3 regions of the Streptomyces yamdrokensis genome follow, and region 3 is predicted to be linked to each of the others. Evidence: riboswitches for the same ligand, from Rfam matches in the RefSeq annotation. Region 3 holds a riboswitch; each other region holds the start of a gene.
What was found. A riboswitch is a leader RNA that binds a small molecule or an ion and turns the genes downstream of it on or off. The one in region 3 is predicted to bind cyclic di-AMP.

Region 1 (8,164 bases), 4.9 Mb from region 3:
ACCGCGGGCTGCGCGCCGCACAGGCACTGGTCGGCAAGGCCGTCGCACTGCGCGACGCGCTGACCGTCATGCACCGGCGCGGCGAGACCGAGCTGCACGTCGCCACGCTGGCCCGGGCCCTTCGGGTACTGGACGGCGACCGGCGCACGGCCCGGGTCACACTGCCGCCGGGCTCCGGCAGTTGACGCCCGTACCGGTTCAACCGCGGCCGGCGTCGGCAACACGTCCACACCTGAGCCGAAACGGACCAAAAGGGATACCACCAACCGGCGTAGACGAACCACTTCTTTTCGGGCCGTCACGGTTGCGCACCACGCGTGGCCGCGCACCGGAACGGGCCACTCCGGTGCTGGTCCGGGACTCCTCGGCACCCCGGACGGCAGCCCGGACGCGGGGCTGTCCACCCGAACGGATGAGTGGTGAGTAACAACACAAACCCCCGGTTCAGTTGGGATTTCGGACCGGCAGTTGCCAAGATCGCTCACTGACGACAAGACCCCGCCGCCGCGGCGGGGCGATCCGGGCGGACGCCGAGTCCTGCCGCCGCCCGGATGACCGGTCGACAGGAGTGGATCGGCAGGAGTGGAGGACCCGAGCACGACGGGTCGCCGGAACGGGAGTTCGACTCCCGTGCCGAGCAGCCCTTGGGGTGAAGCCGCACTCGTGCGGCCGGGCAACTTCGCCAGCCCGAATCCGACAGGTCATCCTTCACAGGCGGCTGACGAAGGGTTGCGCATGACCGCGCTCAATCGTGTCCCGTCTCTCATGGCCAGGGCCGGCACGGCCTCGGCCCTCACCCTCGCCGCCGTGGGCGGCTCGATCGTCCTCCCGGGTACCGCCCCGGAGGCAGTGGCCGCGACCACGGCCACCAAGGCCCTCCAGGTCGCGGCGTCCAAGAAGGGCGCGCCCTACCACTGGGGCGCCACCGGACCGAGCCGCTTCGACTGCTCCGGACTGACCCTCTACTCGTTCAAGAAGGCGGGCAAGACACTGCCCCGTACTGCGTCCCAGCAGTACAACAAGACCCGCCACGTCTCCGCCTCGAGCCGCAAGGCGGGGGACCTGGTCTTCTTCCATTCGGGCCAGAACGTCTACCACGTGGGCATCTACGCGGGCCAGGGCAAGCTCTGGCACGCTCCGAAGACCGGGGATGTGGTGCGCCTGCAGAAGATCTGGACCCACAGCGTCTGGTACGGCCGGGTGAAGTGATCCGCGAGGGCGGCGGCACCCCCCCTGCCGCCGCCCCGCCGGACACGCCGAACGACACCCGGAGAGCACACCGATGCGGCCGTGGGCCCCTACGGCTCCTGCCGTCCTGCCGTCTCCACCGCCGTGACCGGCTCGGCGGGGACGGTCCACGGAAGGACGACGGAGACGGTCTTTCCACCCTCTCCGGTGGGGCGGACCCTCATCCTGCCGCCGCACTCCACGGTCAGCCAGCGGATGATGACCAGCCCCCGGCCGTTGTCCTGCTGGACCGCGGCGGGGAGTCGTTTGGGGAACCTCGGGTGGCTGTCGGTGACACCGATGCACAGCTGGTCGTCGCGGTCGAGGGCGATGTCCACGGTGAACGTGGGTGACTGCCCCAGGGTGTGCTGCACGGCGTTGGTCGCGAGTTCGGACACGATCAGCCGGATCGTGTCGGACACTTCCGTGTCCTCCGGCATGCCCCACTCCGCCAGCGTGCCCACCACATGGGCGCGAGCCGCGGAGACCGAGGCAGGATCGCTCGGCAGAGTGATGGATGCTTCCAGATGGTCTGCCATGGCGATGTCGTCCCTTTCCACGGGACCGCAGTCCGACACGGAGCGGCTGATTCGAGTACGGTCCCGCACTGGTGCTTCGTCGTCAGACTGCCATCACCACAGACTGTCGGCGGCGATACGGCCAAGATATGCATATATCTGTCGCTCAAAGCGGTGAACTCTGCGACGGGAGACCGTATGTGGGTGACCCGGAGGGAGTAAGGGGGAAGCCATGCAGCACGGTCCCGCGGTACGCCGCCGGAAACTGGGCGCCGAACTGCGTTCGCTGCGCACATCGGCGGGGTTCACCAGTGGTGAGGCAGCCCGGCTGGTGGGCTGGCACCAGTCGAAGGTGAGCCGGATCGAGACGGGCACGAGCGGGGTGAAACCGGCCGATGTGCGGTTACTGCTCGACGCCTATGGCCTGACCGACCTTCAGTTGCGGGAGTTGCTACTGGTGCTGGCGGGGCCGGGCGACAGCAGCGGACGACACCACTGGTGGCACGCGTACCGGGGTGTACTGCCGCCCACCTACCGGGACTTCATCAGCCTGGAGTCCCAGGCCAGCGCGATGCGCACGCTGGAGACCACCGTGGTTCCCGGGCTGCTGCAGACGCCCGAGTACGCGCGGGCCGTGACGGCGGCGGCGCTGGAGGGCACTTCGGAGGAGCGGCTGGACACACTGGTGGAGGTGCGGCTGGCCCGGCAGGACGTCCTGCGGGCGGACCCGCCGCTGGGGTTCAGCGCGGTCCTGGACGAGGCGGTGCTGCGCCGGCAGGTCGGCGGCCCCGGCGTCATGACCCGCCAGCTGGAACGGCTCGTGGAGGCGGCGCGCCTTCCCCAGGTGCGGCTTCAAGTACTGCCGTTCACTGCCGGGGCGCACATCGGCGTCACCGGCCCTTTCGTAATCTTCTCATTTTCGCGCACTTCTGATCTGGATGTTGTAGTTCTCGACCACTTGACGAGTAGCCTCTATCTGGAGCGGAAAGAAGACCTCCGGGTGTACTCGGAGGCTTTCGACGCCCTTTCGATCCACGCCCTTTCGCCCGAGGACTCGTTGGATTTCATCGCCGGGACAGCCGCCGGCGTGTAAGGAGGCACGATGCCCGCACCGTCTCGGACCCTTCCCTCCAGCACCGACCTGCACGGTGTGCGGTGGCTGCGCAGCAGCTACAGCACGGGCGCGAACAACTGCGTCGAGACGGCCCGGCCCGCCACCGGTCCCGGTGCCGGACTGCTCGCCGTGCGCGACTCCAAGGACCCGGACGGGCCCGCGCTGCTCATCTCCCCCGGGAGCTGGGCGAAGTTCGTGGCCGCGGTTCACTGACCTGCCGGTCCTCCGGCGCCCACCCGTACTCGCCCACCCGTACTCGACCGCCCGTCATCGGGCGGCTCACGGCCGTGCCTCGCCGACTCATGGCCGCGTCTCGCCGATCACCTGTACAGCGCGTTCGATCTCGGCCCCGGACAGGTCCGCGCGGGCGGTCAGTCTGAGCCGTGAGATGCCGTCGGGCACGGAAGGAGGACGGAAGCAGCCCACGGACAGGCCGGCCGCCCGGCAGTCGGCCGCCCATCGCACGGCCTGCTCCGGGGACGGGGCACGCACGGAGACGACCGCGGCGTCGGGGCGTACGGCTTCGAGGCCCGCGGCCGTCAGCCGGTGGTGCAGGTCGCGCGCCACCGCGCCCGCCCGCGCCGCGCGCCCTGGTTCACGGCGCAACAGCCGCAGGGCCGAGAGCGCGGCGCCCGCGGCCGCCGGTGCGAGACCCGTGTCGAAGATGAAGGTGCGGGCCGTGTTGACCAGATGCTCGACCACCCGTGCCGGGCCGAGCACGGCTCCGCCCTGGCTGCCGAGCGACTTGGAGAGTGTGAGCGTCACCACGACGTCCTCGGCGCCGGCGAGCCCCGCCGCGTACGGGGCGCCGCGTCCGCCGTCGCCGAGTACCCCGAGGCCGTGGGCGTCGTCGAGCACCAGTCCCGCGCCGCGCTCACGGCACGCCCCGGCCAGCGCGGCGAGCGGGGCGGCGTCCCCGTCGACCGAGAAGACCGTGTCGGACACGGCGACGGCGGCCCCGGCGTGCCCGCTCAGCGCCTTGCGCGCGGCGTCGGGGTCGGCGTGCGCCACGACCTGCGTCCTGCCCCGGGCCAGCCGGCAGCCGTCGATCAGCGAGGCGTGGTTGCCCGCGTCGGACACGATCAGCGAGCCGTGCGGGGCCAGCGCGGTGACGGCGGCGAGGTTGGCCGCGTAGCCGGAGGAGAGGACGAGGGCCGCCTCGAAGCCGCAGAAGTCGGCCAGTTCGCCTTCCAGCTCGGTGTGCAGCTCGGTGGTGCCGGTGACGAGCCGGGACCCGGTGGCCCCACCGCCCCAGGTCCGCGCCGCCCGCGCCGCACCCTCGGCCACTTCCGGATGCCGGGCCAGACCCAGGTAGTCGTTGCTCGCCAGATCGAGGAGCGGTGCGTCGGCGGTGCGCGGGCGCAGGGTCCGTACGAGCCCGGCCCGGCGGCGCAGCGCCGCCTGCTCGTCGATCCAGCCGAACGCCATGGGTCCTCCGGTGGTTTTGTAGGCAGTGGACAGACAGTAGCGGGACGGCCGGCCGGCCACTGTGTGGCCATGCCCACAGCCGTCAGCGCCTCTGTTGTACGAACCCTCCTTGGCCGGGGCGGCCGAATAGGACAGGATCGGCTCCCATGAACCTGCTGAACACGCTGGTGGACAAGGGGCTTCGGCGCGAGACGCCGACCCGTGGCGAAGCGCTGGCCGTCCTCGGGACGTCCGACGACGATCTGCTCGACGTGGTGGCCGCGGCCGGGAAGGTGCGGCGGCACTGGTTCGGGCGGCGGGTGAAACTCAACTATCTGGTCAACCTCAAGTCCGGCCTGTGCCCGGAGGACTGCTCCTACTGTTCCCAGCGGCTCGGCTCGAAGGCCGGCATCCTGAAGTACACCTGGCTCAAGCCCGAGCAGGCCTCGGACGCGGCCGCGGCCGGGCTGGCGGGCGGCGCCAAGCGGGTGTGCCTGGTGGCCAGCGGCCGCGGCCCGACCGACCGGGACGTGGACCGTGTCTCCGACACCATCAAGGCGATCAAGGAGGGCAACGAGGGCGTCGAGGTGTGCGCCTGCCTCGGACTGCTCTCCGAGGGCCAGGCGGAGCGGCTGCGCGAGGCGGGCGCGGACGCCTACAACCACAACCTCAACACCTCCGAGGCCACCTACGGGGACATCACCACCACGCACACGTACGCCGACCGCGTGGACACCGTGCAGAAGGCGCACGCGGCCGGTCTGTCCGCCTGCTCCGGGCTGATCGCCGGCATGGGTGAGAGCGACGCGGACCTGGTCGACGTGGTCTTCGCGCTGCGCGAACTGGACCCGGACTCGGTGCCGGTGAACTTCCTGATCCCGTTCGAGGGGACACCGCTCGCGAAGGAGTGGAACCTCACCCCGCAGCGGTGCCTCAGGATCCTGGCGATGGTGCGGTTCGTGTGCCCGGACGCCGAGGTGCGGATCGCGGGCGGCCGGGAGGTGCATCTGCGCACGATGCAGCCGCTCGCGCTGCACCTGGCCAACTCGATCTTCCTCGGTGACTACCTCACCAGCGAGGGCCAGGCGGGCCGGGCCGACCTGGAGATGATCGCGGACGCCGGGTTCGAGGTGGAGGGCACCGACCGCGTGACACTGCCCGGACACCGGGCGGGTGCGGGTGCGAGCGTGTGCGGGTCGCCCGACGGGGGTGGCGGATGCGGGTCGCACGAGGGCGGTGGCGGATGCGGGTCGGCATCCTCCGGCGCCGGGGCGCGTGTGGATACGGGGACGGACGCGGGTCCGGGGACGGTGAGCGAGGGGGCGGGCCGGGCCGACGGACCGCGTACCGATCTCGTCGCCGTCCGCCGGCGGGGTGCCGGAACGGATCTCGCGCCCAATGCCTGAGCGGTCCGTACCCGAGCTTCTCGAGCTGGACCGGCGACATGTCTGGCATCCGTACGGGCCCATGCCCGGCCGCGGGGAACCCCTCGTCGTGGAGTCGGCGAGCGGGGTAAGGCTGCGGCTCGCCGACGGCTCGGGCGAGCTGGTCGACGGGATGTCGTCCTGGTGGTCGGCGATCCACGGCTACAGCCACCCGGTGCTGAACGAGGCCGTGCGCGACCAGCTCGGGCGGATGAGTCATGTGATGTTCGGCGGGCTCACGCACGAGCCCGCCGTCCGGCTGGCGAAGCTCCTCGTAGACATGTCACCCGACGGCCTCGAGCATGTCTTCCTCGCCGACTCGGGCTCGGTGTCGGTCGAGGTGGCCGTCAAGATGTGCCTGCAGTACTGGCGTTCGCTCGGGCTGCCCGGGAAGCGGCGGCTGCTGACCTGGCGGGGTGGCTACCACGGGGACACCTGGCAGCCGATGTCGGTCTGCGATCCCGAGGGCGGGATGCACGAACTGTGGACCGGGGTGCTCCCGGAACAGGTGTTCGCGAAGGCCCCGCCTGCCGAGTACGAGGAGTCGTACGCCGAGCACCTGCGGGAGCTGATCGGGCGGCACGCCGGTGAACTGGCGGCCGTGATCGTCGAGCCGGTGGTGCAGGGCGCGGGCGGCATGCGCTTCCACTCCCCCGCGTACCTGCGGGTGCTGCGCGAGGCGTGCGACGCGCACGACGTGCTGCTGGTGTTCGACGAGATCGCGACCGGGTTCGGGCGTACGGGCGCGCTGTTCGCGGCGGGGCACGCGGCGGTGACGCCGGACGTGATGTGCGTGGGCAAGGCGCTGACCGGCGGCTATCTGACCATGGCTGCGACGCTGTGCACCGCGCGTGTGGCCGAGGGCATCTCGCGCGGCGACGTGCCGGTGCTGGCGCACGGTCCGACGTTCATGGGCAATCCGCTGGCGGCGGCCGTGGCCTGCGCCTCGATCGAACTCCTGCTCGGGCAGGACTGGCTCGCGGAGGTCAAGCGCATCGAGTCGGGCCTGCGGGACGGGCTGGCGCCGGCGGCCCGTCTGCCGGGCGTCCGTGACGTGCGGGTCCTCGGCGCCATCGGTGTCGTCCAGCTCGATCGCGCCGTGGACATGGAGGCGGCCACGCGCGCGGCGGTGCGCCGGGGCGTGTGGCTGCGGCCGTTCCGGGATCTGATCTACACCATGCCGCCGTACGTCACCGGCGACACGGACGTGGCCCTGATCGCGGACGCGGTGTGCGCGGCGGCCGAGGAGGGATGACATGCCGGTACTGGTGATCACGGGCACGGGCACCGAGGTCGGGAAGACGGTGGTGACGGCCGCGGTCGCCGCGACGGCGCTCGGGGCCGGCCGGTCGGTGGCCGTACTGAAGGCGGCCCAGACCGGGGTGCGGCCGGACGAACCCGGGGACGTCGAGGAGGTCGCGCGGCTCGCCGGGGCCGTCACGGCCGCCGAACTCGCCCGGTATCCCGACCCCCTGGCGCCCGCCACCGCCGCCCGCCGGGCGGGCCGGGCGCCGGTGTGTCCGCACGACGTGGCCGAGACCGCCGCCAAGCTGGCCGCCGAGCACGATCTGGTGCTGGTGGAGGGCGCGGGCGGGCTGCTCGTGCGGTTCGACGAGGACGGCGGAACGCTGGCGGACGCGGCGGCGCTGCTGTCGGCGCCGGTGCTGGTGGTGGCGGCGGCGGGTCTCGGCACCCTGAACGTCACGGAGCTGACGACCCGTGAACTGCGCTCGCGCGGGCTCACTCCTGCGGGCGTGGTGATCGGCAGTTGGCCCGCGGAGCCCGGTCTGGCCGAGCGCTGCAACCTGCGGGACCTGCCGGAGGTGACGGGGGTGCCGTTGCTGGGCGCGGTACCGGCCGGCGCGGCGGCCCTCGCCCCGGCCGGCTTCCGGACGTCGGCGCCCGAGTGGCTGGCGGCGCGGCTGGACGGCACGTGGGACGCGGCGGTGTTCCGGGGGCGGGAGACCGGTTGATCCCCCGCGCGGGCCCTGTGCTCCGGGCGCCGCTGTGAGGGATGCGCGGGGCACTCACGGGGGACAATCACGGTAGGGCCCCGGTCGGCCCGGGGCTCGTCCCGCCGGGGGCGGGACCCTCGTGATCCGCCTCGGTTCCCGGGTTCGTCCAGACAGGGAGGCACCCATGTCCGCCGGCTCCGCGAAAGTGGCGCGGGATCCCGTGCACCACCCGCTGTTCGCCCGTTGCTACGCCCGGTTCAGTGAGGCCGCCGAGACCCGTGCGGGCATGGCCTCGGTCCGTCGGCGGCTGCTCGGCGGACTGTCCGGGCGGGTGATCGAGGTCGGCGCGGGTAACGGCCTCAACTTCGCGCACTATCCGGACACCGTTTCGGAGGTCGTCGCCATCGAACCGGAGCGGGTGCTGCGCAGGCTCGCCGTGGAGGCCGCCCTGCGTGCCGCCGTCCCGGTGGATGTCGCGCCGGGTGCGGCGGAGGCGCTGCCGGTCAAGAGCGAGGCGTT
Region 2 (10,684 bases), 2.2 Mb from region 3:
TCCTTCGTGTCGGTGGGGGTTCTCCGCCATACGGGGCTGCGGCCGGTACATCCCCGGGTGCGGAGCGGTTGCGGCCGGTGCGTGCCGGGACCGGGCCCCCGGTGTTCCTCCACGCTCACATCCGGCCCCGGGCGCCCGCCATCCGTGACGCCACCCAAACGAGGTGGCGGACGACACCCATGAGGTGTGGGGGGGGGGGAAGGCCCCTCATCACGGGCCGGTCGCCGGGGACGACGGGGCCACCGCGCGTTTCCACGCCGTACGGTTTCGCGCCATGCGGCGGTGGCACACCGTACGGCTTCCCGCCGCGCGGGAACACACCGGGTGCAAGACTCTCTTCGCCCAGCCGATCCCAGCCGATCCCAGCCTTGCCCCCCGCCCCACCCCGCCCCGTCCGCCGTCCCCGTCAGGAGCGCCGTCGATGCCCCACCCGTACGTCCTGCTGTCCGCCGCCGTCTCGCTCGACGGGTATCTCGACGACACCGGGCCCGAGCGGCTGCTGCTGTCCGGCCCGGAGGACTTCGACCGGGTCGACGAGGTACGGGCGTCGGTGGACGCGATCCTGGTCGGCGCCGGCACGATCCGGGCCGACAACCCCCGGCTGCTGGTCAACGCGCCCGAGCGACGTGCCGCCCGGGCCGCCGAGGGCAGGCCCGCCTACCCGCTGAAGGTCACCGTCAGTGGCTCGGGCGACCTGGACCCGGCGGCGCGGTTCTGGCACACCGGTGGCGCGAAGGTCCTCTACACGACCGACAAGGGCTCCGAACGCGCCCGCGCCCACGGCCTCGCCGCCGACGTCGTGCCGCTCGGCGCCGAGCTCGACTGGCGCCGCCTCCTGACGCACCTGTACGACGTGTACGGCGTCCGGCGGCTCATGGTCGAGGGCGGCGGCCTGATCCACACCCAGCTCCTCACCCAGGGCCTCGCCGACGAGCTCCAGCTGGTCCTCGCCCCGCTCCTCGTCGGCGACCCGGACGCCGCCCGCCTCTTCGGATCCGGGACCTACCAGGGCGGCCGGCTGCGACTGCTGGAGACCCGCCCGATCGGCGACGTCGTCCTCATGCGCTACGAACCCACCGCCCCCGGCGCCGGCCCGCTCCCCGTCGCCGCCGACCACCACTGGCTGGCCCTCGCCTGTGAACTGGCAAAGCGGTGCCCGCCCTCGAAGACGGCGTTCAGCGTGGGCGCGGTGGTCGTCGCGGCCGACGGCACCGAACTGGCGCGGGGCCACTCCCGCGAGGGCGGTGATCCGGTGGTGCACGCCGAGGAGGCCGCCCTCGCCGGGATCGACCCCGCGGACCCGCGGCTCGCGACCGCCACCGTGTACTCCAGCCTGGAACCCTGCGCCCGGCGCGCCTCCCGGCCGGTGCCCTGCGCCCGGCTGGTCCTGGACGCGGGAGTACGGCGGGTGGTCACCGCGTGGCGGGAGCCGGACACCTTCGTGGAGGACGCCGACGGCAGCGGGGTACTGGCCGCGGAGGGCGCCCTGGTCGTCGTCCTGCCGGAGCACAAGGAGGCCGCCGAGGCGCCGAACGGCCATCTGCTCGGCCGGTGAGGCAGGGGCGGCGGCAACGTGTGTGCGAAGTGCCCCGCGGATGCCGTATGCTGGTGAACACAACGACGCGGGGTGGAGCAGCTCGGTAGCTCGCTGGGCTCATAACCCAGAGGTCGCAGGTTCAAATCCTGTCCCCGCTACTGAAGGCCGAGGGCCGGAATCCGAGAGGATTCCGGCCCTCGGCCTTTTGCGTCCGTCCCGTTTCGGGAGAGCGTCCCGGGGTACTTCCGCGAAGATGTGACGCCAGGTGATCGAGCCGCCTCGCTGCGCATAACAATTGACGCACCGTCAACTCGAGTGTGACGAGGACGGTGAAGTCAACTCGCCCGGTTTCGACCGGTCGTGGCGCTTAAGTCCGTGCGGAAGTCGTTAACGATCAAGAGGAACGGCTTGGAATACGACCCTCGCGTCTATTAACGTTCGATAACGCAGCGCGGTCGTCCCAGCCGTCACACGAGTCGGCTCCGTGCGCACGCGCCGAATCCCGCAAGGGAACCGGGGAACCAACATCTTGGGGTGAATCGCGCGGATGCCCCCGTGGAGACACGGACGGTATACGCGCGTAGGAGACCTTCCTGCTCCGAACCCGTCAGCTAACCCGGTAGGCGAGAAGGAAGGAAAGGAGTGCGCCCCACGTGGCGTCCAACCGGCCTGCCCCCGAGGCCCCCTTCATGCCGAGCCGACGCGACAGCGACACCTTCGGCTACGGCGGCATCCGCACCGACGAGGGCCCCTTCGAGGAGTGGAACCCCACCGAGGATTCCATTCGTCCCGTGCGCGGCCGGCATCGTGTCGGCAAGCAGCGCGGCGGAGGCCTCGCCCGTAGCTCCACCGTCCTGGGCGTCGGTGTCATAGCCGCTGTCGCCGGTGGCGGCATGGCCAGCGCCCAGACCGGCAAGCCGCCGGTCTCCATCTCCGTACCGGACCTTCCCTCTGTTGGTTCCCTCATCTCCGACGAGGAAACCCCCCAGGGCTCCGCCACCCCGCTCAGCAGCATCGGCGCGGTCGCCGACGAGGCCGAGCAGGGCAGCGCTTCCGACGCCGGCGAGGTGCTGCGCGCCCGGATCATGGCGCAGGTCGAGCAGCAGCAGAGCCAGGCCGAGGACAGGGCCGCCGCCGAAGCCGCCGCGAAGGCGGAGAAGGAGGCCAAGGAGCAGGCCGCCGCCGCGAAGAAGGAGGCCGAGGAGAAGGCCGCCGCGGCGAAGAAGAAGGCGGAGGAGGAGGCCGCGAAGAAGGCCGAGGCCGAGCGTCTCGCCGAACTGGCCACGCAGTACGCGCTGCCCACCTCCTCGTACACCATCTCCTCGACCTTCGGTCAGGCCGGCGCCTACTGGTCCTCCGGCCAGCACACGGGCCTGGACTTCGCCGCCCCCACGGGCACGCTGATCAAGGCGGTCCACACCGGCACGATCACCTCCGCCGGCTGGGACGGCTCGTACGGTTACAAGACCGTGCTGACCCTCGACGACGGCACCGAGATCTGGTACGCCCACCAGTCCTCCATCAGCGTCAGCGTCGGCCAGCAGGTCAACACCGGCGATGTGATCGGCCGCGTCGGCTCCACCGGCAACTCCACCGGCGCCCACCTCCACCTGGAGGTGCACCCGGCCGGCTCCGCCTCGGGCATCGACCCGATGGCCTGGATGCAGTCGAAGGGCCTCGCCGTCTGAGACCCCGGCCCCGGCCGGTCTTCGCGTCCCGCGCCCCACGCAGCCGCAGCCCCGGCAGCCCTGACGACGCCCCCCGACGTCAGGACTGCCGGTTCGGCGTTTTCAGGGGCGCTGCCAGGGGCGGTACGGGTGCGCGTAGGGGTTCGGCCCGGCCGCAGGGTGGCCGGGGTTCACGGCGCCGTACGGGCCGTATGCGCCGTACCCTCCGTACGCTTCGGGCAGGCCGTACGGGCCGTGCCCCGGCCGGGGCGGGGCGGGCGGCGCGGTGACCCGGGCCGCGTGCTCCAGGGCAGGGCGGGCCGTGTCGCGGCGGTGCCACATCTCGCGCAGCAGTTCGTGCTCCCGTACGACGAAGTCCGCGCCCGCGCGGCCGCGGCGCCCCCGGTGCCGCAGGAACGCCAGCGATGTCGCGTACGCCCCGTACTGCGCCACCGCGCGGGCAGCGGTCCGGCCGCCGTGCCGGTGCGCGTACCGCCGGGCGATGCGCCGGGCCCGCATCGAGCCGAGCGCGTAGGGCTGGGCCGGGGTCAGCCAGCCGGCCCTGACGTACGCGGGCAGCTCCTCCCGTACGGTCCGCAGCTCACGCTGCCGGGTCCACACCACCAGCCAGGTCAGCAGGCCGAACGACGGCACCATGAACGCCGCGTACACGGCGAAGAAGCCGTACCCGCCGAGGGCCGAGGAGGCGTTCCACAGGGCGTGCATGCCCATCGCGAGCAGCAGGCCGCCGAGCGGGAGCAGGACGCGCACCGGGCGGCGCCGCCGGGCGGCGAGCGCGGCCATTCCGAAGCCGATGCCGGTGAGGACCGTGAAGAGAGGGTGCGCGAACGGCGACATGACGACGCGGACGAAGAACGTCGCCGCGGTGACGGAGAAGACGCCGCTGCCGCCGGTGAGCTGGTCGGTGCCGAAGGCGGTGCCGAGGTAGAGGATGTTCTCGGTGAAGGCGAAGCCGGTGGCGGTGACCCCGGCTATCACCACGCCGTCGAGGATTCCGGTGAGGTCGCGTCTGCGGAACAGGAAGACCAGCAGGACGGCGGCGGCCTTCGCGGACTCCTCCACGACCGGGGCTATCACGGTCGCGCCGAGCGTGTCCGCGCGGGACGGGTCGGCCGTCTCCGTCGCTATCCACCGCGTGGCGAAACTGTTGGCGACGATCGCCATGAGCGCGGCGGCGCAGGCGCCCCAGGCGAAGGCGAAGACGAGGTTGCGCCACGGGCCCGGCGCGACACGCTCCAGCCAGCGGAAGGCGGCGACGAGCAGCGGCACCGGCAGCACGGCGAGGCCGAGCCCGACGAGGAAGCCCTCCGTGCCGGTCCGCTCGCGGACCAGGCCCAGGATGACCAGGCCCGAGAGCGCGAGGAGGGCGGTCAGCGCCCCGTACCGCACCCAGGGCCGCCGCCACCAGTGCGCGTGCCGCAGGGCGGGCCCGTCGGCCGGTCCTGCGGGACCGGAGGGCCCGCCGGGCCGGGTCGGGTACGGACGGCTGATGGCCACAACATTGACCCTAACGAGGGAACGGTGCTGCCCGCAGGAACACCGGGCGGGTTCAGGTGCCGACGGCGCCCCGGCCGGGCCGGTCGAGGTGCTGTACGCGGCGGAAGAGCAGGTCGTTCACCACGTGGCCCTTGTCCAGCCCCTGCCCCTCGAAACGGGTCAGCGGCCGGAACTCCGGACGCGGCGCGAAACCGCCGTCCACCAGGGTGTTCTCGAAGCCGGGGTGCGCGGTCAGCACCTCGAGCATCTGCTCGGCGTACGGCTCCCAGTCGGTGGCGCAGTGCAGGAGCGCGCCCGGTGCGAGGCGGGTCGCGGCGAGGTCGAGGAAGGCGGGCTGGATCAGCCGGCGCTTGTGGTGCCGCTTCTTCGGCCAGGGGTCGGGGAAGTAGACGCGCAGTCCGCCCAGCGCGTCGGGGACGAGCATCTCGCGCAGCAGGATGATCGCGTCGCCGTTGCCGACGCGGACGTTGTCCAGGCCGTGCTGGTCGGCGAGGCCGAGCAGATGGCCCTGGCCGGGGGTGTGGACGTCCACGGCGAGGATGTTGGTGCCCGGGTCGGCGGCGGCCATGCGCGCGGTCGCCTCGCCCATGCCGAAGCCGATCTCGAGGACGACCGGACGGTCGTTGCCGAAGAAGGCGGCGAGATCGAGGCGCTGCCTGCCGTCGACGTCGAAGCCCCACCGGGGCCACAGCCGCTGCAACGCGTCCGCCTGCCCGGCGGTGACCCGGCTCCGGCGTGGCTGGAAACTCCGGATCCGGCGCTCGAAGTGCGACCCGGCGGGATCGGCCTTCGGTCCGTCCGGGAAGCGGGGCTCGCCCTTCTCCCGGGTACGGCGGACCGACGCACCGGGCGTGTGCCCGGCGTGCGGGGTGAGGGCTTCGGGGGTGTTTACGGAGTCAGACACAGTGCTGTCGATTTTACGGGGGTTGCGCGAGGCCTCCGCGGCCGGTTCCGAACGGCACCGAGGCCGGGGTCGGTCCCGCGGGTGCGGGGGGCCGGTGGGGGCGGCCGCCTCAGCGGGGTGCGTCGTTCGGGGCGGCCAGGGCCGTCAGGGCCCGGCGGGCAACCTCGCGGCCGATGGGCAGGGACGCCGTCGCCGCGGGCGAGGGGGCGTTGAGGACGTGGACCGCGCGGGGTGTCTCCTGGATCAGGAAGTCGTCCGCCAGGGTGCCGTCGCGCAGGACCGCCTGGGCCCGTACGCCCGCCGGGGCCGGCACCAGGTCGGCCTCCCGGACCGCGGGCACGAGCCGGCGGACCGCCTCGGTGAAGGCCCGCCGGGACAGGGAACGGTGCAGCTCGCCGGCGCCGTGCCGCCAGTGGCGGCGGGCCAGGTGCCGGGAGCCCGGCCAGGCCAGCGTGGAGGCCAGCTCGCGCGGGCGGACCGTACGCCAGTCGTAGCCCTCGCGCGCCAGGGCCGGTACGGCGTTGGGTCCGACGTGGACGCCACCGTCGACGCCGCGCGTGAGATGGACGCCGAGGAACGGGAACGCCGGGTCGGGCACCGGATAGACCAGGCCGCGGATCAGCTCCGGGCGGGCCAGATGGTAGTACTCGCCGCGGAACGGCACGATGCGCATGCCGGGCTCGTCGCCGGTGAGGCGGGCGATCTCGTCGCAGTGCAGACCCGCGCAGTTCACCAGGACCCGGCCGCGCACGACGTCCCCGGCGGTGGTCAGAACGGCCACGCCCAGGTCCGCACGGCGGTCGACGCGGGTGACCCGCGCGCCGTAGCGGATCTCCGCGCCGGACGCGGACGCCAGCCGACGGGCGACCGCGGCGTAGTCGCAGATGCCGGTGGTGCCGACGTGTATGGCGGCCAGACCCTCGACCTCCGGCTCGTACGCGGCGATCTGCGCGGCACCCAGTTCACGGACCGTCAGGCCGTTCTCCCGGCCGCGCTGGGCCAGGGCGTGCAGGCGGGGCAGCTCGTCCCGGCCGGTGGCGACGATCAGCTTGCCGGTCACCGCGTGCGGGATGTCGTACTCCGCGCAGAACTTGACCATCTCGGCCGCGCCCCGCACCGCGTACCGCGCCTTCAGGGAGCCGGGGCGGTAGTAGATGCCGCTGTGGATGACGCCACTGTTGCGGCCCGTCTGGTGCCGGGCGGGTCCGGGCTCCTTCTCCAGCACCGTGACCCGTGTGCCCGGCGCCGCGCGGGTGATCGCGTACGCCGTCGACAGACCGACGACGCCGCCGCCGATCACCAGCACATCGCAGTCGTACGCCCACCGCGCCACCCGCACCACCTCCCGGTCCCGATAGTGCACTGCGCCACTGACGACACCCGTAAACCCCGAAAGCGGCAGGGGTCTGCCGCGGACCGCCGATATGGGGCGGTCGGGGTGGCGGCCGGAGTCAGGCGGGAGTCATCAGCAGCGGCCGGGCGCGCTCGCGCAGTTCGACCACGCGGGGTTCGTCGCCGTAGGGCTCCAGGCGGTGCAGGAGGTCCCTGACGTACTCCGTGGTGCGCGCGGACGAGATGCGGCCGGCCACCTCCACCGCCCGCACGCCCTGCTCACAGGCGGCGTCCAGGTTGCCGGACTCCAGTTCGGCGACCGCCGAGACGACGAGCCGCAGCCCGTGCGAGCGGACGAACTCCTCCGTCGGCCGCGACAGCGCCTGCTCGGTGAAGCGGCGGACCTGGCGGGGCGCCTTCAGGTCGCGGTAGCACTCGGCGGCGTCGGCGGCGAAGCGGTCGTAGGAGTAGAAGCCCAGCCAGACCGGGTCGCTGTCGCCGGGGCGGGAACGTTCCAGCCAGCCCTCGGCCGCCCTCAGGGACGCGCCGGCCGCCGGGGCGTCACCCGCGCGTGCGTGCGCGCGTGCCTCCACGAGCCGGAAGAAGCTCATGGTGCGGGCCGTGGCCAGGCCGCGGTTGCGCTCCAGCGCGGCCTGGGCGAGGTCGACGCCCTCGTCGCCGAAGCCGCGATAGGTGGCCTGGAGGGACATGGAGGCCAGGACGTATCCCCCCAGCGGGACGTCGGCCGCCGCGCGGGCCAGGCGCAGGGCCTGGATGTAGTAGCGCTGGGCGGCCTCCTGCTGGCCGGTGTCGAAGGCCATCCAGCCGGCCAGCCGGGTGAGTTCGGCCGACGCGCCGAACAGGGAACGGCCCACGTCGTCGGCGTACGAGCCGAGCAGCAGGGGAGCCGCCTCCACCCGCAGGCACTCGGGGACCATCGACGAACGCCAGTCGCCGCCCCCGTACTTGGAGTCCCAGCGGCGCGCGTCCTCGGCGGCCTCACGCAACTTGCGCACATCGCTGTGGCCGACCCTGGCCGGTGCGCCGGAGCCCTCCGTGGGGCTCACCTCGCGCGCGACCGAACTGTCGGCCGGGGTTATCAGCCAGCGCGAGGCAGGCGTTGCATATGCGCTCACTGCGAACGATCCGGCGAGCGACTGCCAGATGCCGCCGGACCCCGCGCGGCGGCCGGCCAGGTCCAGCCGGTACAGCTCGGTGGCGGACCTCACCGCCTGCGCGACGTCCCGGGGGAAGGCCAGGCCGACTTCGGGCGCGGGATCCGCGTCCGCCAGGCCGATCTCGTGGAGCGGCACCGGACGGCCGAGCTTCTGGCCGATGGCGGCGGCGATCAGGTGCGGTGCCGCGCCCTGCGGCACCATGCCCTTCGACACCCAGCGCGCCACCGACGTCTTGTCGTAGCGCAGGGTCAGCCCGCGCTGTGCGCCAAGGTCGTTGACGCGCCGCGCGAGGCCCGCGTTGGAGATACCCGCGAGGGCGAGGACGGTGCCGAGCTTCTCGTTCGGCCCGCGTAGCTCCCTGGACATGCGCCACCCCTCGACACAGACGGCTGCCGCTCTGGCATAACCGCGCGGCATTCGTAAACCCAGCGTAGTTCGCCGCATCCCAAGCGTTAAGGGGCATTCTTCCGGATGGCGGGATTGTGGTCCGTACTGAAGTACGGGTCCGATACGCGCAGTTGCGGCATGCTCCCGGCGTGTGGCCGTGCGCCTGTGCGTGCGCTCTACTCCGGCCATCACGGGAGCGGTTCCATGGTCCATGCGTGGGTCGGCCCGCTGTACTGGATCCAGTGGGCTGGGGGACGCCGCCGCCTTCATCCCCGCGGGCGGCGGAACGGTCCGGGAGACGCACTCCGTCTCCCGGACCGCGAGATCGCCGGGCGGTGCGCAGAACCTGTACGGAGCGTGTTCGAGGTTGCTCTCACATCTCCGAATTGGCTGAAAATCGACCCCGCCGTTCCGGGACTGTCAGCGCATCTACCATGGCAGTTGAGGGCGCGTTAGGGGTTCTTGGGGCGCGCTGGGGGGCGCATTCGCGTCGCAGCGGTGCAGGTGGGTGTGTGGTCGCGGACGGACGACCTCCTTGCCTCGGGCGGGTGTTCGGGGCGGGGGAGGAGTATCCGCCGGGGCGCATTCGACGGAGCACATGCGGTGCCGGCACCCCTCCTGAGCGCCTCCGTCATGGCAGCATGGGTGAACCGGTGCGTACGGTGCACCGGTTGTCCACAGCCTGTGGAGGCGTCGATGCGGTGGTTGGTGGGATGGAGCAGCGCCACCGCGGGCGCCCCGGTGTTCGGCTCCGCCGGCGCCACCGGTTCCGACGGCGAGACACTGCAACCGGTGGGGTCCCACCCGTTGTGGGGCGACCCCGACCCGCTGTGGGCGGTCGGCGACTGGCGCCCCGACGAGGTGCGGGTGGTGACCGGCGACGCCGACACCCGGATCGCCGTCCTCGGCACCTGCGGCGCCACCGACGAACAGCTGCGCGTAGCCCTGTTCGCCGCGCGCGGCGGCGCGCTGCGCCATCTGACCGCCTGGCCGGGCAGTTACACCGCCGTCGTGCAGGTGGGCCGCCGGGTCACCGTCTGCGGCGACCTCGCGGGCGCCCGGCCGGTGTTCCACACCCCCTGGGAGGGCGGCACCGCGTACGCGACCGCCGCGCTGCCCCTCGCCGACCTCGTCGAGGCCAATCTCGACTTCGGCCACCTCGCCGCGCTCCTGGCCGCCCCCGATGTGCCGGCCGCGCTCCACGACTCCACCCCGTACGACGGCGTGAAGCGCGTTCCGCCGGGGCATGCGCTGATCCTGCGCGCCGGGGCGCGCGAGATCGCCGGGTACGAGCCCGTCGCCTCGCTCGCCGTCGCCGCGCCGCCCGCCGACCCGGACCGCGCGGTGGACGCCGTCCGGGACGCGCTGATCGAGGCCGTCCGCACCCGGCTCGCCGCGCCCCGGCACGTCCCCGGCGCCGACATCGATCCCGGCCCCGTGCCGGGCATGGGCCCCGCCGAACGGCGCGCGGCGCGCGGAATGCCGGTGCCCGGGATCGGGGCCGACCTCTCCGGCGGGCCCGCCTCCGGGACGCTGGCGCTGCTCGCCGCCGGACTGCCGGGCATGCCGGGGACCGTGCTGGGGCACGGCACGGGCGCGGGGGAACGGCTGCTCGCCGTCACCTTCAACGATCTCGCGGGGGGCTCCGGTGGCGCGGGTGGCGGCACGGGAAGCGGATCGGCGGGCGGGCCCCACGGCGGGCGGGAGGACGAGATGACGCGCGCCGGGGCGCTGGCCGCCAACCCCCGGCTGCACCACGTGGTCGTCCCCGGCGGCGAGGACACCCTGCCGTACGCCGACCTCGACGGGCCGCTCACGGACGAGCCGGCCCCCTCCCTGGTCACCGCCGCCCGGCACCGGGCACGGCTGGCCGCGGGCAGCGCCGACCACTTCACGGGGTACGGGGCCCGGCAGGTGCTCGACGCGCATCCCGCGCGCCTCGCCGACCTCCTCATGGACCGCAAGCGGCGCCATCTCGTGCGGCCCGTCGCCGCGCTGGCGAAGGCCGACGGGTCCGTGATGGTGCCCGGGCGCGTGTACGCCGCGGCCCGGCGCCTGGCGCGTACGCCGTACCGCACGGGGCTCGAGACCCTCGCGGACCAGCTGCTGCACCACCAGCTGGACGACGGGGCCCCCTGGGGCGCGGCGGACGCCTCGCTGG
Region 3 (10,684 bases):
CCGTGGCGGGCACCCTGGACCACGACCAGCGGCTTCGCGGCGGCGGTCCGGCGGGCGAGGCGGGTGAACTTGCGGGGGTTGCCGATGGATTCCAGGTACATCAGGACGACATCGGTGTCGGGGTCGTCGTACCAGTACTGCAGGACGTCGTTGCCGGAGACGTCGGCCCGGTTGCCGGAGGACACGAAGGTGGACACGCCCGTGACACCGGTGACGCCCCCGCCGCGCCGGTGCAGCCGCGACAGCAGGGCGATGCCGATGGCTCCGGACTGGGCGAACAGGCCGATGCGGCCGGGGCGCGGCATCTGCGGTGCGAGCGAGGCGTTCAGGCGTACGTCCGGGGAGGTGTTGATGACGCCGAACGCGTTCGGTCCGATGATCCGCATGCCGTACGAACGGGCCTGGCGGACGAGGGCGCGCTGGCGCTCGCGGCCGTCGGGGCCCGCGTCGGCGTACCCGGCGCTCACGACGACGAGCCCCTGCACCCCGTGTTCGCCGCATTCGGCGACGACCTCGGGGACGTGTTCGGCGGGCACCGCGACGACGGCGAGGTCGACCGGGCCGTCGATCTCCCGCACCGAGCGGTGGGCGGGCACCCCGGCGGCTCCGTCGAGTTCCTCCTGCTCCGGCGGCAGGGCCTTGTTCACGGCGTACAGGCGGCCGGTGTAGCCGGCGTCCCGGATGTTGCCGAGGAGGCCTCGGCCCACGCCGCCGGGCGTGCGGCCGGCGCCCACGACGGCGACCGAGCCCGGGGCAAGCAGCCGCTGCACCGAGCGGGCCTCGGCGCGCTGCTCGCGCGCCTGCTGCACGGCCAGGGAGCGGTCCGTGGGTTCGAGGCCGAACTCCAGGCGGACGACGCCGTCCTCGAAGCTGCGCTTCTGGGTGTACCCGGCGTCCGTGAACACCTTGATCATCTTGCTGTTGGCCGGCAGCACCTCGGCGGCGAACCGGCGGATGCCGCGCTCCCGCGCGACGGCGGCGATGTGCTCGAGCAGGGCGGAGGCGATGCCCCGGCCCTGGTGGGCGTCCTGCACGAGGAAGGCGACCTCGGCCTCGTCGGAGACAGCGGGGGCGGGTGCGGGGCGCCCTTCGGCAAGGGTGGTGGTGGGCGACGGGCGGGAGGAAGCGGGCGCCCCGTCGGGGCCGATCCGGTCGTAGCGTACGGTGGCGATGAACTCGCCGCCCACGGTGGCTGCGAGCCCCACCCGGTCCACGAAGTCGTGGTGCGTGAAGCGGTGCACGTCCTTGGCGGACAGGCGGGGGTAGGGCGCGAAGAAGCGGTAGTACTTCGACTCGTCCGACACCTGCTCGTAGAAGCTGACCAGGCGTTCGGCGTCGTCGACGGTGATGGGGCGGACCCGCGCGGTGCCGCCGTCGCGCAGCACCACGTCGGCCTCCCAGTGGGCGGGATACTCGTGCCGGTCCGACGAGGTCTGCATGGGCCCCAGAGTACGGCTCGCGTACGACAACGGCGCGAGGCAGTCTGTGGGGGCGCGCACCGGGCCGAGGCCGCGGTCCGGTGCCGCCGGGGAGCGGGAGCGAGTGCCCCTCCCCGGCTTGCTTCACGATATGGGAAACTGGTCTAGACAACCTGAACTTCGAAGGGCAGCAACACATGGCTGAGCGCCGCGTCAACGTCGGCTGGGCCGAGGGCCTCCATGCCCGCCCCGCCTCCATCTTCGTCCGATCCGCCACGGCCACAGGCGTCCCGGTGACGATCGCCAAGGCCGGCGGCAACCCCGTCAACGCGGCCTCCATGCTGGCCGTTCTGGGCCTGGGCGCCCAGGGGGGCGAGGAGATCGTCCTCGCCTCCGACGCCGAGGGGGCCGAAGCCGCCCTCGACCGGCTGGCGAAGCTGGTCTCCGAAGGGCTCGAGGAACTCCCCGAGACCGTGTGAGAAACCCGGCAGCGGACGGAGCCGCGTCACCCATTGCGGGCGACGCGGCTCCGCTGTTCTCCGGCGTCTCCGCTTTCCCTGCCCACCGGTTTTCCCGGGCGCCACTCCCCCGCGCACAATCCCGCGCTCACGAAAAACGGCAGGCGGATTTCACTTCCACCGAATTACCTTCTCTTGTATACGGTCTCCGTGTTAATGCCGGAGACTCGGCGTGTTTACGGGATGTTGCGAGTTCCTCACACGCTCGGGGCGGGCCGTCCGGCCGGCCCTCGCGGTGAAGCGCAGGCGGTGGGCGGCGGCGGCGCGCTCGGTGTGCAGCGTCGTGACCGCACGCGCACGCTCGCCGTCGCCGCGCACCACGGCGTCGACGATCGCGCCGTGCTCCGCCCAGCACTCCACCGGGTCCCTCGGCCCACGTACCTCGTACATCCAGCCGATCTTGTGCCGGAGCTGGATCAGCGTCGACGTCAGCGCCGGGCTGCCGGACGCCTGGGCGAGCGTCTCGTGGAACCAGCCGCCCAGTGAGCGCAGGTCGTCGCCGTTGCCCTGCCGGGCCCGCTCCTGGCCCAGCCGGACCAGGCCCCGCAGCACCTTCAGATGGGCCTCGGTGCGGCGCTGCGCGGCGCGCAGGGCACCGAGCGGCTCCAGCAGCAGCCGCATCTCCAGCAGGTCGGCGGCCTCCTGCTCGGTGGGTTCCGCGACGCACGCGCCCGCGTGCCGCCGGGTGACCACGAAGCCCTCGGCCTCCAGGGTGCGCAAAGCCTCCCGGACGGGGACGCGCGAGACACCGTAGCGGCGGGCGAGGAGTTCCTCGGTCAGCCGGCCGCCACGCTCGTAGACACCCGAGACGATGTCGTCCCGGATCGCCGTGCACACCGAGTGCGCCGGAATACGCATGACCGACCTCCGAATTAATCCCCGCATAACGTCAACGGGTGACACCTGTTCCGTGACTCTATTGCAACGCGCGGGAATTTCCGACGGTGGGCCGGGAATCATGTCTGTTTTTTGGACAACGGACAGCCGGAAACGCCGAAAGCCCCGACTCGGAGAGCCGAGCCGGGGCCGTACCGCAAAAAGCGGGCACCTGGGACGTCAGGGGATCACGCGGACGTCCCAGGTGCGCACGCCGGTCAGGGAGGCGTACCCCCGGTCAGACGTTCGCGCCGTGCGCGCGGAGGTACGCGACGGGGTCGATGTCGGAGCCGTACTCGATGGTGGTGCGGGCCTCGAAGTGCAGATGCGCGCCGGTGACGTTGCCGGTGGCGCCGGAGACACCGATCTGCTGGCCCGGGGTGACCTGCTGGCCCACCGAGACGCCGACGGACGACAGGTGGCCGTACTGGGTGTACGTGCCGTCGTGCATCTTGATCACGACCTGGTTGCCGTAGGCGCCGCCCCAGCCCGCCTCGACGACGGTGCCCATGCCGACCGAGAGCACGGGGGTGCCGCTCGCAGCGTGGAAGTCGACACCGGTGTGGGTGCCGGAGGACCAGACGGCGCCGCCGGACAGGTAGCCGGTCGAGACGTAGGAGCCCGCGATCGGGGACACGAAGGTGTTGAGGCGCTTGCGCTCGGCCTCACGCGCGGCGCGTTCCTCGGCCTCGCGGGCCTTGACGGCCTCCTCGGCCGCCTTCTCCCGGGCGGCCTCCTCGGCGGCTTCGCGTGCGGCGGCCTGGGCCGCCTCGCGTGCGGCCTCGTGCTGGGCGGAGGCCTGGGCGTCGACCCTGGCGGCGACCTCGTCGCCCATGGTGACCACGGGGGTCAGGCCGGTCTGCGCCGCGGCGGGTTCGGCGGCGAGCGCCGGAGCGGAGAGGGAGCCGATGACACCGGTGGTGGTGAGAGCCGCGACGCCCGCCGCCTTGGCGGTGCCGCGATGCACGCGGCTGGGACGACGGTGCTTCCCGGTGGCGCGGGTGAACGCCATGTACAGGGTGGTCCTTTCCTTCCTTCTCGCCTACCGGGTTAGCTGACGGGTTCGGAGCAGGAAGGTCTCCTACGGACCCCCTCGCGACACGCGCGGGCGTCCGATTCACCCCAGGGACTTCTGACGGGTCCCCGGCTCCCCTGGCTCGCGCCGTACGGGGACTCGGCGATGACTGTCCGGTGCCGCGGGTGCGGCGCACTGCCCGACGAACAGACCGCCTGACGCTAAACGGGACGTCTTCCCGTTCCCAAACGAATCCAGGATTTTGTAGCGCATCCCACAGGGCAGACAGGCACCTCCCGCACCAATTCGGACATAAAGGGGCCCTGGTGACGTTCTCGTCACCAGGGCCGCGCGCGTGTGCGTCCGGCGTGCGGCCGGACGGCCGCCGGCGGTGCGCCGACGGGTCGTCTACTCGGCGGAAACCACCGTGACTTCGCCGATGCCGAGCGCCTCGACGGGCTCCTTGATCTGCGCCGCGTCGCCGACCAGGACCGTCACGAGGCGGTCCACCGGGAAGGCGTTCACCACCGCCGCGGTCGCCTCCACGGTGCCGGTGGCGGCGAGCCGCCGGTACAGCTCGGCCTGGTAGTCGTCGGGCAGGTGCTGCTCCACCTGGTCGGCGAGAGTGCCGGCGACGGCCGCGGCGGTCTCGTACTTGAGCGGTGCCACGCCCACCAGGTTCTGCACGGCGACGTCGCGTTCGGCGTCGGTGAGGCCTTCCGCGGCGAGGGTGCGCAGCACCGTCCACAGGTCCCGCAGGGCGGGCCCGGTGTTCGGGGTGTCGACGGAACCGCTGATGGCGAGCAGCGACGCGCCGGTGCCGTCCGGGGCGGACCTGAGGACCTGGCCGAACGACCGCACACCGTAGGTGTAGCCCTTCTCCTCGCGCAGGACGCGGTCCAGGCGGGAGGTGAGGGTGCCGCCGAGGCAGTAGGTCCCGAGCACCTGCGCGGGCCACACGCGGTCGTGCCGGTCCGCGCCCACGCGGCCGATGAGCAGCTGCGTCTGTACGGCGCCGGGGCGGTCCACGATCACGACGCGGCCCGTGTCGTCGGCGGCGACCGGCGCGACGGGCCGCGGCTGGGCGGCCGATCCGGTCCAGGCTCCGAGGGTCTCGCCGAGCAGCTCGTCCAGGTCGGTGCCGGTGAGGTCGCCGACGACCACCGCGGTGGCGGTCGCGGGGCGGACGTGCGTGTCGTAGAAGGCGCGTACGGCCGCCGAGTCGATGCCGGCGACCGTCTCCTCGGTGCCCTGGCGCGGGCGGGACATGCGCGACGCCGCCGGGAACAGCTCCTTGGAGAGTTCCTTGGCGGCGCGGCGGGACGGGTTGGCCAGCTCGTGCGGGATCTCGTCGAGGCGGTTGCGGACGAGGCGCTCGATCTCGCTGTCGGCGAACGCGGGCGCCCTGAGGGCGTCGGCGAGCAGTCCGAGTCCCTTGGCGAGCCGGGAGGCCGGTACCTCGAGGCTCAGGCGGACACCGGGGTGGTCGGCGTAGGCGTCCAGGGTCGCGCCGCAGCGCTCCAGTTCGGCGGCGAACTCCTCGGCGGAGTGCTTGTCGGTGCCCTCGGAGAACGCCCGCGCGGTGATGGTGGCGACACCGTCGAGACCGGCGGGCTCGGCCTCCAGGGGCGCGTCGAGGAGCACCTCGACAGCGACGACCTGCTGGCCGGGGCGGTGGCAGCGCAGCACCGTCAGACCGTTGCCGAGGGTGGTGCGCTCGGGGGCCGGGAAGGCCCAGGGCCGGGCCTCGCCCGCCTGCGGCTGGGGGTGGAAGTCCATCGTGGCGAGCTCGGTCACTTCGCCGTCTCCTCGTTCTCGTCGGTGCCGGCGGCCGCGGCTTCTTCGGCTCCGGCGGCTGCGGCTTCTTCGGGCTCCCCGGCCTCGGGGGTGACGGGCTCGTAGACGAGCACCGCGCGGTTGTCGGGACGCAGGCGGGCCCCGGCGACCTCCCGCACGTCCTCGGCGGTCACGTCGAGGATGCGTCCGACGGCGGTGAGGGCGAGCTGCGGGTCGCCGAACAGGACGGCGTACCGGCACAGTTCGTCGGCCCGGCCGGCGACGGTGCTGAGCCGGTCGAGCCACTCACGCTCCAGCTGGGCCTGGGCGCGCTCCATCTCCTCGGCCGTGGGCCCCTGCTCGGCGAACCGGGCGAGCTCCTCGTCGATCGCGGCCTCGATGACGGGCACCTCCACGTCACCGGACGTCTTCACGTCCAGCCAGCCCAGGGAGGGCGCCCCGGCCAGCCTCAGCAGGCCGAACCCGGCCGCCACCGCCGTGCGGTCCCGTCGTACCAGCCGGTTGTAGAGCCTGGAGGACTCGCCGCCCCCGAGGATCGTGAGCGCCAGGTCCGCGGCGTCGCTCGCGCGGGTGCCGTCCTCGGGCAGCCGGTAGGCGGCCATCAGCGCACGCGCCGGGACCTCCTCCTCGACGAGCTCGCGCAGCTCCTCGCCGATGATCTCGGGCAGCGAGCCGTCGCGGGGCTCGGGCTTGCCGTCGTGGGAGGCGATGGAGCCGAAGTACTTCTCGATCCAGGCGAGCGTCTGCTCCGGGTCGATGTCACCGACGACGGAGAGCACGGCGTTGTTCGGCGCGTAATACGTGCGGAAGAAGGCGCGGGCGTCCTCCAGGGTGGCCGCGTCCAGGTCCGCCATCGAGCCGATGGGCGTGTGGTGGTACGGGTGGCCGGCCGGGTAGGAGAGAGCGGTCAGCTTCTCGAAGGCCGTGCCGTAGGGGACGTTGTCGTAGCGCTGGCGGCGCTCGTTCTTGACGACGTCCCGCTGGTTCTCCATGGACTCCTCGTCCAGGGCGGCCAGCAGGGAGCCCATGCGGTCGGCCTCGAGCCAGAGGGCGAGCTCCAGCTGGTGGGTCGGCATGGTCTCGAAGTAGTTGGTCCGCTCGAAGCTGGTGGTGCCGTTGAGCGAGCCTCCGGCACCCTGGACCAGCTCGAAGTGACCGTTGCCCTTCACCTGCCCCGAGCCCTGGAACATGAGGTGCTCGAAAAGGTGAGCCAGGCCGGTACGGCCCTTGACTTCGTGACGCGAACCGACGTCGTACCAGAGGCACACCGCCGCGACGGGGGTCAGGTGGTCCTCGGAGAGCACCACGCGCAGGCCGTTGGACAGCCGGTGCTCGGTCGCTGTCAGGCCGCCGGAGCCTGCCTGGGCGGTGGCCGTGTGACCCATGGGCATGTACGTCCCTTCGATCGCGGAGGCGGTCGTCGCATCCGCCGTTTGTGCCGGTCCTGCCACTGTATGCAAGCGTGCGGAGCACCGGTGAAGTTCCCGGACGGGACCGGATACGCCGAGAGCGAGAACCACGGGTACGGGTGGGACGACGCGGTACGCATGGGGGTCGTGGGGCGTACGGGATCGCAGGCGGCGCACGGGGCCGTGCGCCCGGCGCCGGTTCTCTCCCGCCACCCCGCTCGCGGCGCCGGAGGGAAGTGCGCGTACCCTGCCGGCACCCCGCCCCGGGCCCCCGACGGAGGCCGGCGGCGGGGGCATGGTCCCGGTTGTCGGTGCGGCGGTCCACAATGGTCCGCGTCAGATACCGTCCCACGCTTCAGCAAGGAGCCGGCAGCGATGGCCCGCCGCAGCACGAAGACCCCGCCGCCCGACGACTCGTACGAGGAGCGGATCCTCGACATCGACGTCGTCGACGAGATGCAGGGCTCCTTCCTCGAGTACGCGTACTCGGTCATCTACTCCCGCGCCCTGCCTGACGCGCGCGACGGCATGAAGCCGGTGCACCGCCGCATCGTCTACCAGATGAACGAGATGGGCCTGCGCCCCGACCGCGGCTACGTGAAGTGCGCGCGCGTGGTCGGCGAGGTGATGGGCAAGCTGCATCCCCATGGCGACGCGTCGATCTACGACGCCCTGGTGCGCATGGCACAGCCCTTCTCGATGCGGGTCCCCCTGGTCGACGGACACGGCAACTTCGGCTCCCTGGGCAATGACGACCCGCCGGCCGCCATGCGGTACACCGAGAGCCGGATGACCGAGGCCACGAGCCTGATGACCGAGTCCATCGACGAGGACACGGTCGACTTCGCGCCCAACTACGACGGCCAGGAGCAGGAGCCCACGACCCTGCCCGCCGCGTTCCCGAACCTCCTGGTGAACGGCGCGTCGGGCATCGCGGTCGGTATGGCCACCAACATGCCGCCGCACAACCTCCGCGAGGTGATCGCGGCCGCCCGCCACCTGATCCGGTATCCGAACGCGGACCTCGACGCCCTGATGAAGCACGTCCCCGGCCCCGACCTGCCCACCGGCGGCAGGATCGTCGGCCTCCCGGGCATCCGGGACGCGTACGAGAAGGGCCGCGGCACCTTCAAGATCCGCGCGACGGTCACCGTGGAGGAGGTGACGGCCCGCCGCAAGGGCCTGGTCATCACCGAGCTGCCGTTCACGGTGGGTCCGGAGAAGGTGATCGCCAAGATCAAGGACCTGGTCGGTTCGAAGAAGCTCCTGGGCATCGCCGACGTCAAGGACCTCACCGACCGCGCCCACGGTCTGCGTCTGGTCGTCGAGATCAAGAACGGCTTCGTGCCGGAGGCGGTCCTGGAGCAGCTGTACAAGCTGACGCCCATGGAGGAGTCCTTCGGCATCAACAACGTGGCCCTGGTGGACGGCCAGCCGCTCACCCTGGGCCTCAAGGAGCTGCTGGAGGTCTATCTCGACCACCGCTTCAACGTGGTCCGCCGCCGCTCGGAGTTCCGCCGCGGCAAGAGGCGCGACCGTCTGCACCTGGTCGAGGGCCTGCTCACGGCGCTGCTGGACATCGACGAGGTCATCCGCCTGATCCGCTCCAGCGACAACTCCGCGCAGGCGAAGCAGCGTCTGATGGAGCAGTTCTCGCTGAGCGGGATCCAGACCCAGTACATCCTGGACACCCCTCTGCGCCGCCTCACCCGGTTCGACCGCATCGAGCTGGAGGCGGAGCAGGAGCGGCTGAACGCGGAGATCGAGGAGCTGACCCGCATCCTGGAGTCGGACGCGGAGCTGCGCAAGCTGGTCTCGTCCGAACTGGCCGCGGTGGCGAAGAAGTTCGGCAACGACCGCCGCACGGTCCTGCTGGACGGGGCGGCCGCACCGGTCGCCGCCGTGCCGCTCCAGGTGGCGGACGACCCGTGCCGGGTGCTGCTGTCCGACACGGGCCTGCTCGCCCGTACGGCGGACGCGAAGCCGTTCCCGAAGGGTGCGCACGCCAAGCGGGTCAAGCACGACATGATCGTCTCGGCGGTGCCGGCCACCGCCCGTGGCGAGGTGGGCGTGGTCACCTCGACGGGGCGTCTGCTGCGGGTGAACGTCGTCGACCTCCCGCAGCTGCCGGAGTCGATGCCGACCCCGAACCTCTCGGGCGGGGCGCCGATCTCGGAGTTCGTCTCCCTGGAGGACGGCGAGCGGGTGATCTGCCTGACGACGCTCGACGAGTCGTCGCCGGGCCTCGCGCTCGGCACGGAACAGGGTGTCGTCAAGCGGGTGGTGCCCGACTACCCCTCCAACAAGGAGGAACTGGAGGTCATCACCCTCAAGGAGGGCGACCGGATCGTCGGTGCAGTCGAGCTGCGCACGGGCGAGGAGGACCTGGTCTTCGTCACCGACGACGCGCAACTCCTGCGCTACCAGGCCGCGCAGGTCCGTCCGCAAGGGCGCCCCGCCGGCGGCATGGCGGGCATCAAGCTCGCCGAGGGCGCGAAGGTCATCACCTTCACGGCGGTCGATCCGGGGGTGGACGCGGTGGTGTTCACGGTCGCCGGCTCGCGCGGCACGCTGGACGACTCCGTCCAGACGACGGCCAAGCTGACGCCGTTCGACCAGTTCCCGCGCAAGGGCCGGGCCACCGGCGGTGTGCGCTGCCAGCGGTTCCTCAGGGGCGAGGACTGCCTGTCCCTGGCCTGGGCCGGCCCCACCCCGGCCCGCGCCTCCCAGAAGAACGGGACACCGGTCGGCCTGCCGGAGCCCGACCCGCGCCGCGACGGTTCGGGAGAGTCCCTGCCGAAGACGGTGGCGGTGGTGGCGGGCCCGGTCTAACCCTGCGGGTCGTCCTGGTCCTGCGGGTCGTCCTGGTCCTGCGGGCCTTCCCGGCCCTGCGGGTCGTCGGGATCGCGTACGTACCGCAGCACGCCCCACATGCCCTGCTCGTCGGTGTGTGGGGCACCGGAGTCCCCGAGGGCGTCGCTGCCGCAGGCCTCCTCCAGCTCCTTGCGCAGGGCGGCGGTGTCGATGCCGGTCCCGATGAGCACCAGCTGCGTGAGCCGCTCCGTACCGGCCGGCCAGGGCTCCGGGTAGAACCGGAGGAACCGCCCGACGGCATGCACGGCGTACCGGTTCCCGGCGTCGTACGGCCCGAAGTCGACGTATCCCTTGATCCGGTAGAGCCCTTCCTGACGACTGTCGAGGAACCGGATCAGCCGCCGCGGATCGAGGGGCGTCGCGGAGGCGAAGGACAGGCTGTCGTACCGGGCGTGCAGATGCCCGGCGTGCTCGGCACCGGCGTCGTGCCGGTGCAGGTCGTCGAAGGAGAGTTGTCCGACACGCTCCTCACCGGGCCGGCGGTCGAAGAGGAACTCCGGATCGACGCGTCCGTGCGTGGCGGGAACGACGGCGGCGCGGTCGGCGAGCGACCGCACGGCGGCGAGCACGCCGTCCGCGTCCGCCGCCCGGTCGAGCTTGTTCACGACGATCAGATCGGCGAGGCCGAGGTGCCGGTCGATCTCGGGATGCCGTGCCCTCGTCTCCTCGAACTCGGCGGCGTCCACGACTTCGACGAGCCCGCCGTAGACGATCCGGGGGTGTTCGCTGGCGAGTACCATCCGCACGAGTTCCTGCGGCTCGGCGAGCCCGCTGGCC

Region 1: another riboswitch for cyclic di-AMP. It lies ahead of ACWZEH_RS03735 (C40 family peptidase); the one in region 3 lies ahead of ACWZEH_RS25940 (M23 family metallopeptidase).
Region 2: another riboswitch for cyclic di-AMP. It lies ahead of ACWZEH_RS16160 (M23 family metallopeptidase); the one in region 3 lies ahead of ACWZEH_RS25940 (M23 family metallopeptidase).

Annotation. Positions count from the first base shown of each region.
Region 1 is NZ_CM132679.1:963,246-971,409, forward strand. Features, by position in the region: gene ACWZEH_RS03730 (hypothetical protein) at 1-185, shown strand, start outside; cyclic di-AMP (ydaO/yuaA leader) riboswitch at 597-732, shown strand; gene ACWZEH_RS03735 (C40 family peptidase) at 736-1,209, shown strand; gene ACWZEH_RS03740 (ATP-binding protein) at 1,299-1,766, opposite strand; gene ACWZEH_RS03745 (helix-turn-helix domain-containing protein) at 1,978-2,838, shown strand; gene ACWZEH_RS03750 (DUF397 domain-containing protein) at 2,848-3,072, shown strand; gene ACWZEH_RS03755 (8-amino-7-oxononanoate synthase) at 3,160-4,287, opposite strand; gene bioB (biotin synthase BioB) at 4,434-5,672, shown strand; gene ACWZEH_RS03765 (adenosylmethionine--8-amino-7-oxononanoate transaminase) at 5,665-6,945, shown strand; gene bioD (dethiobiotin synthase) at 6,947-7,663, shown strand; gene ACWZEH_RS03775 (class I SAM-dependent methyltransferase) at 7,830-8,164, shown strand, end outside.
Region 2 is NZ_CM132679.1:3,663,644-3,674,327, reverse strand. Features, by position in the region: gene ACWZEH_RS16170 (dihydrofolate reductase family protein) at 422-1,555, shown strand; tRNA gene ACWZEH_RS16165 (tRNA-Met) at 1,622-1,695, shown strand; cyclic di-AMP (ydaO/yuaA leader) riboswitch at 2,021-2,178, shown strand; gene ACWZEH_RS16160 (M23 family metallopeptidase) at 2,191-3,225, shown strand; gene ACWZEH_RS16155 (PrsW family intramembrane metalloprotease) at 3,328-4,722, opposite strand; gene trmB (tRNA (guanosine(46)-N7)-methyltransferase TrmB) at 4,775-5,626, opposite strand; gene lhgO (L-2-hydroxyglutarate oxidase) at 5,736-6,989, opposite strand; gene ACWZEH_RS16140 (NsdA family TPR-like regulatory protein) at 7,078-8,502, opposite strand; gene ACWZEH_RS16135 (asparagine synthase-related protein) at 9,220-10,684, shown strand, end outside.
Region 3 is NZ_CM132679.1:5,832,918-5,843,601, reverse strand. Features, by position in the region: gene ACWZEH_RS25955 (bifunctional acetate--CoA ligase family protein/GNAT family N-acetyltransferase) at 1-1,439, opposite strand, end outside; gene ACWZEH_RS25950 (HPr family phosphocarrier protein) at 1,616-1,897, shown strand; gene ACWZEH_RS25945 (GntR family transcriptional regulator) at 2,090-2,794, opposite strand; gene ACWZEH_RS25940 (M23 family metallopeptidase) at 3,051-3,824, opposite strand; cyclic di-AMP (ydaO/yuaA leader) riboswitch at 3,838-4,002, opposite strand; gene ACWZEH_RS25935 (M16 family metallopeptidase) at 4,236-5,624, opposite strand; gene ACWZEH_RS25930 (M16 family metallopeptidase) at 5,621-7,015, opposite strand; gene ACWZEH_RS25925 (DNA gyrase/topoisomerase IV subunit A) at 7,409-9,865, shown strand; gene ACWZEH_RS25920 (CobW family GTP-binding protein) at 9,862-10,684, opposite strand, start outside.